DNA from 4 places in the Ruminococcus sp. J1101004sp1_RTP21198st1_B9_RTP21198_201120 genome. Region 4 is predicted to be linked to each of the others. Evidence: riboswitches for the same ligand, from Rfam matches in the RefSeq annotation. Region 4 holds a riboswitch; each other region holds the start of a gene.

Region 1 (3,171 bases), on a different contig from region 4:
CCCCTTTCTGCATTGCTTTTACTGCTGCATCTGATGTCTCATATTCCACAACCTTCCATTGCGGATAATTGTATGAAAGATATGCTTTCAATGCAAAATCATCTTTTTCAACGGCAACTGTATTCTCTTTATTTTCATCAAAAGAATCCTTTGCCGTAATTGCTGCCATATTGAGAGTCAATAGCGTATCCGACAAAGCAAATCCATTTGTTTCTGCAAAGTATGGATTCTGGTTTGCATGAAAAATCAGGTCTATTTTTCTATCCTGCAATGCCTGAAGCAGTTCACTTCTTGTATCATACCCCTTTAATTCAAATTCCAGAGTCTGACCTTGCAGACAATTTTGGGCAAGATCCACATAATCTGTGATAACACCTGTCAGTTTACCTGTTGATGGATCTACACTACTGATACCTCCATCCTGATTCAGATACCCTATCCTGATTGCTCCATGCTGCCCGATCCACTCCCTTTCTTCTTTTGAAAGAAACGAGCTGCTCTGTGCAGAAAGATAACGCCTGTAGAGATCATCAGTGTAAAATGGATTGTCATCCTTGATTCTGCGCATAGCACTATCCAGTGCTTCTTTGATATCCGGACGTTTGGGATTTATGGCAAAATAGATTTCTGTCTCTCCAATACTTGTAAGCGGTGAAATATCCGATTCTTCCCAACGGGATTCTTCTACCGAAACGAAGCAGTCAATTTCATGTTTCGACAGTTTGTCCATAATTTCTGTGGTATTAGAAACATTGACATGCTGCGTATGCAGACCATATTTTGATTCCCATTCATTAAGCACATCCTCCACTATATTATCTTTAGACACACCAATATTTTTTCCCTCAAAAGAATCCAAATTTCCTGCTGTAAGATCCCTATTGGATGCATCCGTATAGATGTAATATTTCTCTTCCCCCATAGGCATATCGGAAAAAAGCATATTTTCAGCACGTTCGTCTGTATAGGAAATGTCACCAAGAATATCAATCTCTCCATTTTCCAACTGTGTAAAGCAGTTTTTCCAATCACTTGTTATGTATTTATATGTCCATCCTGCATAACCTGCAATATCTTGAAGATACTCATAACCATAGCCGCTTCTTTCTCCCTTTTCATTGACTACATTATAAGTTTCCTCAAAAGATCCTACCCGGATAACATTGTCAGAGTTTTCTTTGGCAAATGTAGGAACGGATAAAACAATAAAACATATAATTGTGCAAAATATAATGTAACAAAATTTGAAATTCATTATATTCTGTACTAATTTGCACTTCTTCATCTTTCTCCCCTCCTCTAGGCTACAGTTGCTTGCTTCCAGATTTTAATTTTACATTCATTAATTATCAATAACCTCCCCGCTATTTTTCACAATATTTTTCCAAACAGCTTCTGTATTACTTATTCAAGTGCTCTACCATAAAAAAGCACTGCCAAACAGACAGTGCACCTCATTTCATGCAACTGGCTGCCATTTTACAGGCCCTGTAGCTTTGCGTCCCAGACTTTCATCTGGTTTGCCGATTTTCTTATTATAGCTTTAATACTTATGCAAAAAAACTGATTTCATTATACTTTAATGCTCTAGTATACACAAGAAAACATTACCGTTTTAACGACAAAAAACAAAAAAAGAACAGCCGATACATATACTCAAACTGTTCTTCTACTTCCGAAGACCACGCAGCATTGACATCACTGTTTCCTGCTCATTTGTACTCAGATTGTTCCATATCCTTAAAACTTCTTTCTGTTTTTCTGTCAGATTCTCTGAATTACCTTCCTGAAAAAACTGTGATAATGTCACGCCCAAAGCTGTACATATTTTTTCAAGTGTGATCAGCGACGGCAGGTTTTCCTGCGCCATGATTCTTCCCAGTGATGACTAGGAAATTCCCGACAGCTGCGATAATCTATATTTACTGATATCACACTTTTCACACAAAGATGTTATTTTATCCGCAATATACTTCTCTATCTGCAAGTAACTATACCTCATTTCCGCTATTACATGTTCTTATTGTACCTGTAATAACGAAAAAATATTAGTAATCAACTTTGCAAGTATTCATTCTCATTATAGGAAGTATACGGATAAAAAAATATAAAGATACTTTCGTTTCCGCAAAAGTCATTTTCGCTTATATCGTTTTTATAATATCACAGACAGTTACGTTTGTCACATAGAAGTTTGAACACTCAAACAAAAAATAAGCCTGCCATCATCGTCCTCTTTTCTGTATCATGGATCTGCGGATTCAGATTCTTCCTGTTATAAAAGGAATCTCCCTGTACCGCCTTTATATCACCGCCGTTCAGCTTAAACTTATAGGTAACACTTATATGTCGGAAACTGTGAAACACAATGGTGCTAAAATATAAATAGTACAAGCCAAAATGAGAAATTCCAAATACACATAAGCATGATACAATAGAGGCATGCTGAAGGAGGATCTCATATGGCAAAGCAACATGACAAACAATTTAAACTTGATGCAGTCCAGTACTATCAGGATCACAAAGATCTCGGAGTACGTGGATGTGCAGAAAATCTTGGCATCGGATACAGCACATTAACAAAATGGCTGAAAGACTTCCGGGAATCAAGTGATATTCCTGTTCGTGGTTCTGGTAATTATGCATCTGATGTTCTCACTATCGGAATCGTACTCTGTCTGTTCTACATAATCTGCGGAACAGTCTCGTTTGTACGGATAAAAAAATAAACTGAGCCACGGCTGTTCCAACACGAAATCAGCCGTGGCCTTATTTATATCATTTCACTCTTTTTTGAAATAGAACAACACCACAGCAACAACTCAAATCGACTTAAAATTCCAGACTATTCGCATTCAGCAAGAAATACTTCATTCCCATGATGACAAAACCTTCATCATTTCTCCAAGGCTTTTTGCTGCCATTTACAATGACGATCTTCTTGAAAGAGTCCGGGATATTACGCAGAGAATTGAACTCCTGCGTCTGTTTTTCTTCCGAAGTCATGTCATATGCAACCTGGATATAGTATCTCTGGTTTCCTTGATTCACCACAAAGTCAACCTCCAACTGCTTGCGAACACGTTTTCCCTCTTTATCCTTATCGAAGATATCCACGACACCCACATCAACATTGTAGCCACGGATCAGCAGCTCGTTATAAACAATGTT
Region 2 (3,171 bases), on a different contig from region 4:
TGTTATGCTGCATGTATTGGAGAGGGAAGTCCGTGACAGGAAATACTGCCTGGTATTGCAGAATGTAGCAAATGATGAAGATGAAGTTGAGCTTGCCCTTCAGCTGGAAAAAGAGAAAAAAGTCAAAGGAATCATATTCCTTGGCGGTATGTATGATTATGACGAGTCAAGGTTGAGAATGCTGGGAGTTCCGTATGTGATCAGCAGTTCTGGAAAAACAGTTCCGGAGGATACAGGAGCTTATCCTAAAAGTGCCCTTGTGACGACAGATACAGAGATTGAGAGTCAGAACATGATTGATTATCTGTGCAGCTGCGGTCATAAAAGGATCGCCTTTATTACTTCCAGAGATGAAGGTCTTGGAAGATGCCATCTCAATGGCTATAAAAGAGCACTGGAGAAAAATGGACTGGAGTACGATGAGAAGCTTATAATTCGTTTAAAACCAGGTAAAAGAATCTATACGATTGAGAATGGTTATAACTGTACCTGTGAGCTTTTGAAATCGGGGGTGGATTTTTCCTGTATTTATGCAATTTCAGATACTCTGGCGGTAGGCGCCTGCAGAGCAATTATTGACAGCGGCAAAAGAGTACCGGAGGATTATTGTGTGGCAGGAGCAGATGGTCAGGATATTGCGGAATATTATCATCCATCCATTACCACATTGAAATATCCAAGAGTGGAAACTGCCCAGCAGAGCGTCCGTACCCTGTTTGATATGATCGACCGGAAAAAGGTAGTGAAACGGCAAATACTGGGCGGAACTCTTATAGAGCGGGAGTCTACGCGCAAGCTGTAAGGTGTAGCTGTTGCCATCCGGCCATCGAAAAGGAATCTGTGAAAATATTTGAGAAGGATTATCATGCGCTACGATCCGCTCAGATATTTTTACAGATTTTTTTGTTTTCGTACTTTTTAGACGGATTTTTGTAAGTTTTAACAAGGGAATTCCGTTGACAAAAGTGACAGTTTGCTTTATTATAAGAAATGAATAAAAGGCAAACCTGTTGAAAGACAGGGACGCAAAGCCAAGGGTCTAAGGTCTCAGGACTATGACAGCCGGTTGCCGCATTGATATTGATTAGGTAATGTAATATGACAGGAGACGTGGTTCTTCTATTTGTGGCGACCGTTTATTTAATCTGATAAACGGTTTTTTATTTCCACAAACTGATGGGACTGATAGTTTCCAGATAGCGGCAAGTCAGTTACATTATGGTTCAAGAAAGGTGTGTTATTTATGAAAGGAAAGAAATTAACAGAGTGGCTCGCAAATAAAAAAGTTGTTTCCAGTTGTGCTGCCATAGCATTGGCAGCAGTGATCGGCGGCGTTTCATTATTCTCAGGAGCAGGAGAAACACCTGAATTCCCCAGTTATACAGATCCGATCATGGAGACTTCCATCATAGAAGATGAAACTCCACTGGCTTCTCAGCCGAAGACTACTGTGAAGACTACTTCCAGTACCAAGACAACCAGGAAGACTGTTAAATTAAAAAAGGCTTCCAAGAAGAGCTACACCAAGAAACTGAAAACCAAAACAAAAGTAACCAATAAAACAAATAAATCCGGTAATACAACAGTAGATACCAAGACAACCGTTGTTACCAAAGCAACAGCGAAATACACCAAGAAATCCAAAAAGAAAGTTGTTACATCCAAGATCACAACAACTGTTCAGACAACAACTACACAGCAGGTATCAATTGCCAATGAGACCGCTGTAAGCACTACTTCTTCTGGTACTTCCGCTGCCCAGGCAACTGCAGCAGCAAGCTCTTCACAGAACCAGAGCAAATACGAAGCAAATGTAGCAAATGTAGCAAGTGTTGCAGGTAAGATGGACAATCGTGTAATTGCAGCATATCAGCAGCTGGGCTTTAAGCTTGTTGTTGATCCATCTGTTAACTATTCCGGATATTTTGATGCAAGATCAAGATCTATTACAATGAAGCAGATTGATGATTCTGTTTATCATGAGCTGGGTCATTTCCTCGCATTCATCGCAGGAAATGTAGATAAGACAGCAAGCTTCCAGAGCATTTTTGCAGCTGAGAAGGCAAATGTTACAGCCTTTAATAAAGCCTATGTAACACAGAATGCTTCCGAATATTTTGCAGAATCTGTTAAGGATTACATCTTGAACAATGCTTCCTTGAAGAGCACCAGACCACAGACTTATGCAGCTGTTCAGAATGCATTGAATCAGATTACAGATGCACAGATCGCTAAGATTCAGAAGATTTATGGAGCGTTCTGGAACTAATGATTTTAAAGATGACCGGCACCCGGAGAAATATCTCCGGGTGTTTTACTGTGGATACCACAGGCGCGGGAAAATAGTGTTTTATAAAAAGGTAAGTGACAGATGGTACTTACCTTTTTGTCACCGGGAGAACCTTAATCTTATATATGTCGAGTTGCTGTTCACTGGTAACATTCCGCGAGGTGTTTTTTGTGAACAAAGTTCACAGAAAACCCGAGAATTAAGTTTGCGCAGCAAACGCTACTTCTTGTGCTTGTCACAAGAAGGTTCGTCTTTCTGTGTATCGCGAAGCGTGTTACTGGTCACGGAGTGAACAGTAACTATGTCGAAGAGTCTGGATATGTGTCGACAAAAAATTCTTGCAATGAAAAACCTTAGGTGTGTATAATACAAAACAAAGGTTATCACTTTCTTGCAGGCAGGGATAGATATATTGGGGTCACTGGTCCTAAGTGAACAGTAATATATATTTGGAATGGATGTAGACACGGCGCCTGAAATGTGTTAGAATCAACTTTAATAAGTTTTTTGAAGGATGTTTTTATAATTCAGTATATAGCTTCTGTCTAATCAGACATTTGTATCCCGTTAAATCAAAATTGAAATGTGTTTTAGAATTGTATTAGTCGAAGAGGTAGATGATTGATGAAAGAAAAGTATGAATCATTATCCCTGGCTACGCTGAAAGACTTGGCAAAAGCCAGAGGGCTGAAGGGCATTTCTACTATGAGAAAGCCTGAATTAATTGAACGTATGCTGGAAGAGGACAGGAAAGAACAGACTGCAGAAAATGAGCAGACTATTTCCGGAACAGCAGAAGAGAATACCATACCTGCAAGACCAGAGCCTGTGGCAGCAGAAAAAACAGAAAATACGGGAAGTGTTTCTTCACCGGAGAGAAG
Region 3 (3,171 bases), on a different contig from region 4:
TATAGCTATATTACTGCTTGTCCATTTAACTTTCTGTTTAGTACCTGTAACTTTTAATGTACTTGACTTTCCAACACTCAGAGTAACAGATTTTTTATTAAGCTTTGGTGTTTCAACAGTAACTTTGCAAGTGTATTTTTTACTACCGACCTTTGCAGTAATCACTGTTGTACCTTTTTTCTTACCAAAAACCACACCTTTAGAAGATACTGTTGCTACAGACTTTTTACTACTACTCCATTTTGCTTTTTTCTTTGTCCCTTTTAATTTTAAAGTCTTTTTCTGGCCTTTTGTCAAAGTAATTTTTTTAGAATTAATTTTTACTGCAGCCTGTACCGTTTGCATTGTTCCTAACTGTGTTGCTACTTCTGGTGATAACAATGTCAGTGAGAACACTGCGATCATTACCGCCAAAAACTTCTTCAGAAATCCTTGCTTCTTTTCCATGCGTTTTTCCTCCTTGAACGCTTCATGTGAATTTATATTTTCGCCCACATTCCCATGGGTAATCATATACATTTTACTGGATGATCTTTACTGATCCATATGCCGCATTCTTTAAAACAGCATTAAATCTCTCAGCATTTATTGAACCAATTTCTATACCATTATCGTAATATTCATTTATCATCCTTGTAGTAACTGCATAGTAAAAATACATATCATCATCTTCATCTAAATCTTCAAGATCCAGCTCAGTTGTAATACCACCTAATATATATTCTCCATCGTCTTCACTATAAACGCAGAAAGCATAATCTTCTGTATTTCCACCAAATCCATTTTGTGCTCCACAGTGCATTACAACAGTAGGATATTTTGGAGAATCTGAACTTTGATCCTTGCTCTCACCATCAGAAGATTCTGTTTCTGTGTCTTCACTTTCACTGTTATCATCATCTTCATTAAGTCCATCATAAAACTTCACATCATAAACACTTAAAGAATCTGGATTTTTTAAAATTCATTTAACTGCCTTAACAGCAGAATAAGCGTAAGATTCGTATTTTGCCTGCTCAATCGTTTCTGCTGAATCTGGATAATCAGGAATAGTATTCAGTAATTCGATTCCATCATCATATTTACCCTGTTCTAACAAATTCTCCGCTTCTTCATAAGTTGCTTTTTCTTTGCCTGTCTCTGCTTCATTTATAGCATCTTGTGCGCCGTCATAATCTATAATAGAGTTCAGTTTCTCAATTGCTTTATCATACTTTCCCTCATCAATAAGATCCTGTGCTTCTTCATATACAGCTTTCTGCTCTGCTAAATGCTGCTGTGGTTTTGCAATGCCAAAATAATAACCAGTTCCAGCAATGGCAACTACTGCTACTACGCCAATAAGGATTTTCTTGCTTCCTTTATTACTCTTTCCGTCATTATTCTGTATTGGTTGTGTCGCATTTCCGATTGGACAACCACAATGAGGACAAGCTCCTGCTTTATCCGATATTTCTTTCCCACATTCAGGACATTTTATAAGTGCCATAATGTATTTCCTCTCTTTACATGTTTGTTGTTTTATTTCTTACTCTACTCCCATTTGTTCTGCCAAATCATCAATAAAATCACCCATAGCAGCTGACCATTCTTCATCTGTTAGTTGTCCGTCACCATCTGTATCATGAGCCGAATAATATGGATCACTTGGATCATATCCATGAGTTTCTTCCGATGAATTATTGTTTGTACTATTTGAGCTACTGCTCGAATAACTTTTATATCTGCTTGTGCTTGAAGTAGAGCTACTTACACTTGAAGAATTGCCTAAAGTTTCTGCGTAATCCTCATCCTCCGAATCATCTTCATCAATTGTTAATTCATTGTCAGATGCTTCACCATACTCTTTAGTATCTGTGGTTTCATTTCCACAAGCTGCTACACTTATACCTAAGCAGCATACAAACAATAATGTAACAATTTTTCTTTTCATTAGACTGCCTTCTTTCCCTCAAAATATAAAAAGCATTCCTCTCCTGACTCGCTCGCCACGGAAAAGCAATGCTCTCCTATCATGTAAAAATTGCAACTGGCTGTCATACATATGCTTAGACCCTGTAGTTTTGCGCCACCGGATTTCTCCGGCTATGCCCTGTATTCAATTAGTGCTTGTTTTATAGCCAAACATTATTATCCAATAAATAAAACCACCACACATATAAGCCACTATGTCATACGGATCAGACACAGTATCCGTTCTAAATAAAGGTGTAATATATTCCCAGAATACGCCACATAAAAATAAAAGTAACTCTATTTGCCATAATCTATATATCATACCCTTATAGTAATAAAAAACACTGTTGCAATATGCTATAAAAGTAATTCCACCTACTAAATCATTAAAATAACATGTCATAAACCATTTAAGCCACGGTATTGAAATATAATTTTTTAGATGTTTATTTACTAATACTGCAACTAATGTCATTAACATGATTCTCAAATTTTTCTTCATTAACCATCAATTGAAAAAATAATCAATGCTAAAAGTACAGCTCCAACAACGCCCCAGAAACTTAATCCGTTATTATTATTCCCCGCCATACTAAACTCTCCTTCCAAAAATCTTTTTCATTTTTAATATATTGTTTCTATCTGGTCACAATAATAGCACTAAATCTGGATATAATCAATACAAATGTTTCTAATAGGTGACAATTCGTCGTATTATTTGACGCAGGAGTGCTACTATGCAATATATCTTAACTGATCTTCCACTTGGACATAATATCCAGACAGTACGCATGAATAAAGGTATGACACAAGAAGAAGTTGTTGCAAAACTACAGCTTATGGGAAGTCGTATCTCCCGAAGCACTCTTGCTAATATTGAAGTGGGGCGCAGGAACATAAAAGCCAGTGACCTGAAAGCGCTGCGATTACTGTTTGATGTTGAATATGAGGAATTTTTCAAAGATTAAAGCTATCGGGTATGATGTGATCCGGTAGCTTTTTGTTGTATTCTGACTGAAATAGTCTTATACTGGATTTATAATACTATTGGAGGTATGAAGCCTATGGGTATGTATGATCGTGACTGGTACCGAGAGTCCTACAAAGAAAAAGAAGAAAAATACGGCGGGGATTTCAGTTTACATAGTAAGCCTAAGAAGAAACATCAAAAGAAAAAAGCTGATAAGGCAAAAAATTATTCAACTTATCAAGAAT
Region 4 (3,171 bases):
GAATGCAATATGCTGTTTTAAGGCATATTTTTCCCTGGGCACAGCTACAGTATACACCTTATTCTCATCAAATTTTTCCTCATCTGTTACCGCCATCAGGCTGTAGGTCCAGGCTGTGTTTGTAAGTGTATATCCGTTTTTTTCTGCAAAATATGGATTCCTGCCAGCATAAAAAATCATGTCAATCTCTCGTTCTTGTAAAGCCTGAAGCATTTCATCATAATCATCATATTCCTGTATATTAAATTCCAGTGTCTGATTTCCCAGACAGTCTTTGGCATAAGAGAAATATTCTGCCAGCATACCGGTAAGTTTTCCAGTCTCTTCGTCCAGAGAAAATACTGCCGCATCATTACTCAGAAATCCGATCCGGATACCATCATGTTCTTCCAACCAGGACTTTTCTCCGCCTGTAAGACTTTGACAATAATCAAGCGTAAAATACTTTTTATACAGATCCGCCTTGAAAAAAGGACTATCCTGATCCAGCTGACGCATAGCCCAGTCCAACTCTGTCTTGATATCGCTGCGCTCTTTATTTATTACAAAATATATGCCGGATTTACCAATCGTGGTAACGGATGATATTCCCTGTTCAGACCAGATGGATTCCTCCAGAGATACAAAACAATCGATTTCATGATTCGCTAATTTCTTTTCGACATCATCATTATTATTCACATTTACATGTTCTGTATGTATGCCATTCTTATTTTCCCATTCTGTCAGCATGATTTCAGGCTCAGTACCCATGAGCACACCTACACGTTTACCGTCCATAGATTTGAAATCAGACGTCCCAATATCCGTATCCGATAAATCAGCATAAAGGATATATTTTTCCTCACCCATGGGTTCATCCGGGAAAAGCATCTTCTGTGCACGTTCATCGGTGTAAGAAATATCGCCCATGATATCAATCTCACCATTTTCAAGCTTATCAAAACAGTTGGACCAGTCACATTTCACATGCTCAAATTTCCATCCGGTATAACCTGCCAGAGCCTGCATGAGCTCGTAGCCATAACCTCGTCTGACACCGTTTTTATCGACATAATTAAAGGTATCCTCAAATGAGCCGACACGGATGGTCTGTGGCTGTTTTTCATCATTATTCGTTTCAGCAGCCTGGCAGTGTACCGATAACATCATCCACATTCCCAGGACCACAAATATACATGCAAATAGTACGGCTGATTTTTTTCTACTTTTATCCATATTTTTTATTTCCTTCATCCGTTTGTGTTTTATGATGTTCCAAACACCAGGTCAAAAACAGCAAGTATTGTTTTTATATCAATCGGTTTTGCAATATGTGCATTCATCCCTGTTGCTGTGTACTGCTGCTGTGTAATTTCCATCATCTCTGCAATGCCCCGGGTGATAAAAACGCTGCCAAACAGGCAGCGCATCTCATTTCATGCAACTGGCTGCCATTTTACAGGCCCTGTAGCTTTGCGTCGCAGACTTTCATCTGTTTTGCCGATTTCCATATTAGAGCATTTAAAATTATACAAAAAAACTGATTTTATTATACTCCCTTGCTCCACTTTACACAAGAAAAACCTCACCGCTTTAACGCTTAAAAATAATTTGAAAACCTGCTAAAAAGTTGTTAACCGAACTTCTTAGCAGGTTTTTATTACTAATCTGTCAGATTATTTTGTAATGTACTGATCAATTCCTCTATAACGATTGGCTTGGATAAGAATCCATTCATACCGCATTCCAACGCTTTCTTTCTGTCCTCGTCAAAAGCATTGGCCGTCATGGCAAGGATGGTGATTCCTGCCAGTGCCGGATCCCTAAGGGCACGGATCTGCTTCGTGGCCTCATATCCGTTCATTACCGGCATCTGCACATCCATCAGCACCAAATCATAACCGCCCGGTTTCGACCTCTTGACCTTCTCTACTGCCTCTGCCCCATTTTCTGCAGTATCCACCAGGAAGCCATATTCATTAAGGATCTCCACCGCAATTTCACTGTTCAGCTCATTGTCTTCCACAAGCAGTATACATCTGCCTCTGAAATCTGAGCATGCCGCCGGAAGAACAGGCTTCTCCTGCTCAGCCTGATTCTGGCCAATGGCAGTCATCAGGGTATCTCTGATATCGGACATAAACAGAGGTTTCGCACAGAATGCAGTTACTCCTGCAGCCCTGGCTTCCACTTCGATGTCTGACCAGTCATAAGCAGTCAGAATAATGATCGGTGTATCGTCACCAAGACTGCGGATCTGTCTGGTGACCTCAATACCATTCATATCCGGCAGTCGCCAGTCGATGATATAAGCATGGAAGGCATCCCCAAGCTCCATAGACTGTCGTGCACGCAGAACAGCCTCCTTACCGGAAAGTGTCCATTCCGAACGCATTCCAACCCTCACAAGTATTTTTGTCACGCTGTCACAGGTATTAAAATCGTCATCTACAACCAGAGCCTTAAGACCTTCCAGCTCTATGATCTTCTCTATACGTTGGTGCTCAGGCTGAGTCCGGAATGGCAGTCGGACGATAAATTCGGTACCTTTCCCCTGCTCTGTCCGGACCTCAATGGTGCCGCCCATCATATCCACAATATTCTTGGTGATGGCCATACCAAGTCCTGTACCCTGAGTCCTGCTTACAGTGGAAGTCCGCTCCCTCTCAAAAGGAGAAAAGATCTTCTGTACAAATTCCTGACTCATACCGATTCCGTTATCCTTCACCCGGATCTCGTACAGTTCACTGCCTCTTTGGAGACCCGGATACTGTTTCAGCCGGACAGAAACGGTTCCGCCAGCAGGAGTAAACTTGATCGCATTGGACAAAAGATTCAGCAGCACCTGATTCAGTCGTGTCTTATCACAATAGACATCCTCATTTGTCACATCCATGGCATCCATATAAAGCTCCAGCTGTTTCGCATGGATCTGCCCGCTGATGATCGTCTTCAGATCATGAAGCACATCCGACAGACTGACCTCCGTTTCTTCCAGATGGATCTTTCCGCTCTCAATCCGGCTCATATCCAGGATATCATTGATCAGGGAAAGCAGATGGTTACTGGAGGAAAGGATCTTTCCCAGATAATCCCGAACCTTGTTTTTATCATCAATATTGCTTACAGCCAGTGTGGTAAAGCCGATGATCGCATTCATTGGTGTCCGGATATCGTGAGACATGTTGG

What was found. A riboswitch is a leader RNA that binds a small molecule or an ion and turns the genes downstream of it on or off. The one in region 4 is predicted to bind cyclic di-GMP.
Region 1: it holds a riboswitch for cyclic di-GMP, as region 4 does, so the genes downstream of both, AB5618_RS07425 (transporter substrate-binding domain-containing protein) here and AB5618_RS00945 (transporter substrate-binding domain-containing protein) in region 4, are expected to answer to the same signal.
Region 2: it holds a riboswitch for cyclic di-GMP, as region 4 does, so the genes downstream of both, AB5618_RS11115 (hypothetical protein) here and AB5618_RS00945 (transporter substrate-binding domain-containing protein) in region 4, are expected to answer to the same signal.
Region 3: it holds a riboswitch for cyclic di-GMP, as region 4 does, so the genes downstream of both, AB5618_RS13135 (hypothetical protein) here and AB5618_RS00945 (transporter substrate-binding domain-containing protein) in region 4, are expected to answer to the same signal.

Annotation. Positions count from the first base shown of each region.
Region 1 is NZ_JBCOMI010000009.1:2,472-5,642, forward strand. It holds gene AB5618_RS07425 (transporter substrate-binding domain-containing protein) at 1-1,285, opposite strand, end outside; cyclic di-GMP riboswitch class I at 1,460-1,535, opposite strand; gene AB5618_RS07430 (hypothetical protein) at 1,670-1,870, opposite strand; gene AB5618_RS07435 (transposase) at 2,463-2,729, shown strand; gene AB5618_RS07440 (ATP-binding protein) at 2,833-3,171, opposite strand, start outside.
Region 2 is NZ_JBCOMI010000014.1:42,030-45,200, reverse strand. It holds gene AB5618_RS11120 (LacI family DNA-binding transcriptional regulator) at 1-802, shown strand, start outside; cyclic di-GMP riboswitch class I at 991-1,074, shown strand; gene AB5618_RS11115 (hypothetical protein) at 1,244-2,269, shown strand; gene rho (transcription termination factor Rho) at 2,915-3,171, shown strand, end outside.
Region 3 is NZ_JBCOMI010000018.1:12,847-16,017, forward strand. It holds gene AB5618_RS13120 (Ig-like domain-containing protein) at 1-447, opposite strand, end outside; gene AB5618_RS13125 (hypothetical protein) at 521-928, opposite strand; gene AB5618_RS13130 (zinc-ribbon domain-containing protein) at 965-1,489, opposite strand; gene AB5618_RS13135 (hypothetical protein) at 1,529-1,933, opposite strand; cyclic di-GMP riboswitch class I at 2,022-2,102, opposite strand; gene AB5618_RS13140 (helix-turn-helix transcriptional regulator) at 2,694-2,924, shown strand; gene AB5618_RS13145 (hypothetical protein) at 3,021-3,171, shown strand, end outside.
Region 4 is NZ_JBCOMI010000001.1:217,384-220,554, reverse strand. It holds gene AB5618_RS00945 (transporter substrate-binding domain-containing protein) at 1-1,218, opposite strand, end outside; cyclic di-GMP riboswitch class I at 1,419-1,494, opposite strand; gene AB5618_RS00940 (response regulator) at 1,646-3,171, opposite strand, start outside.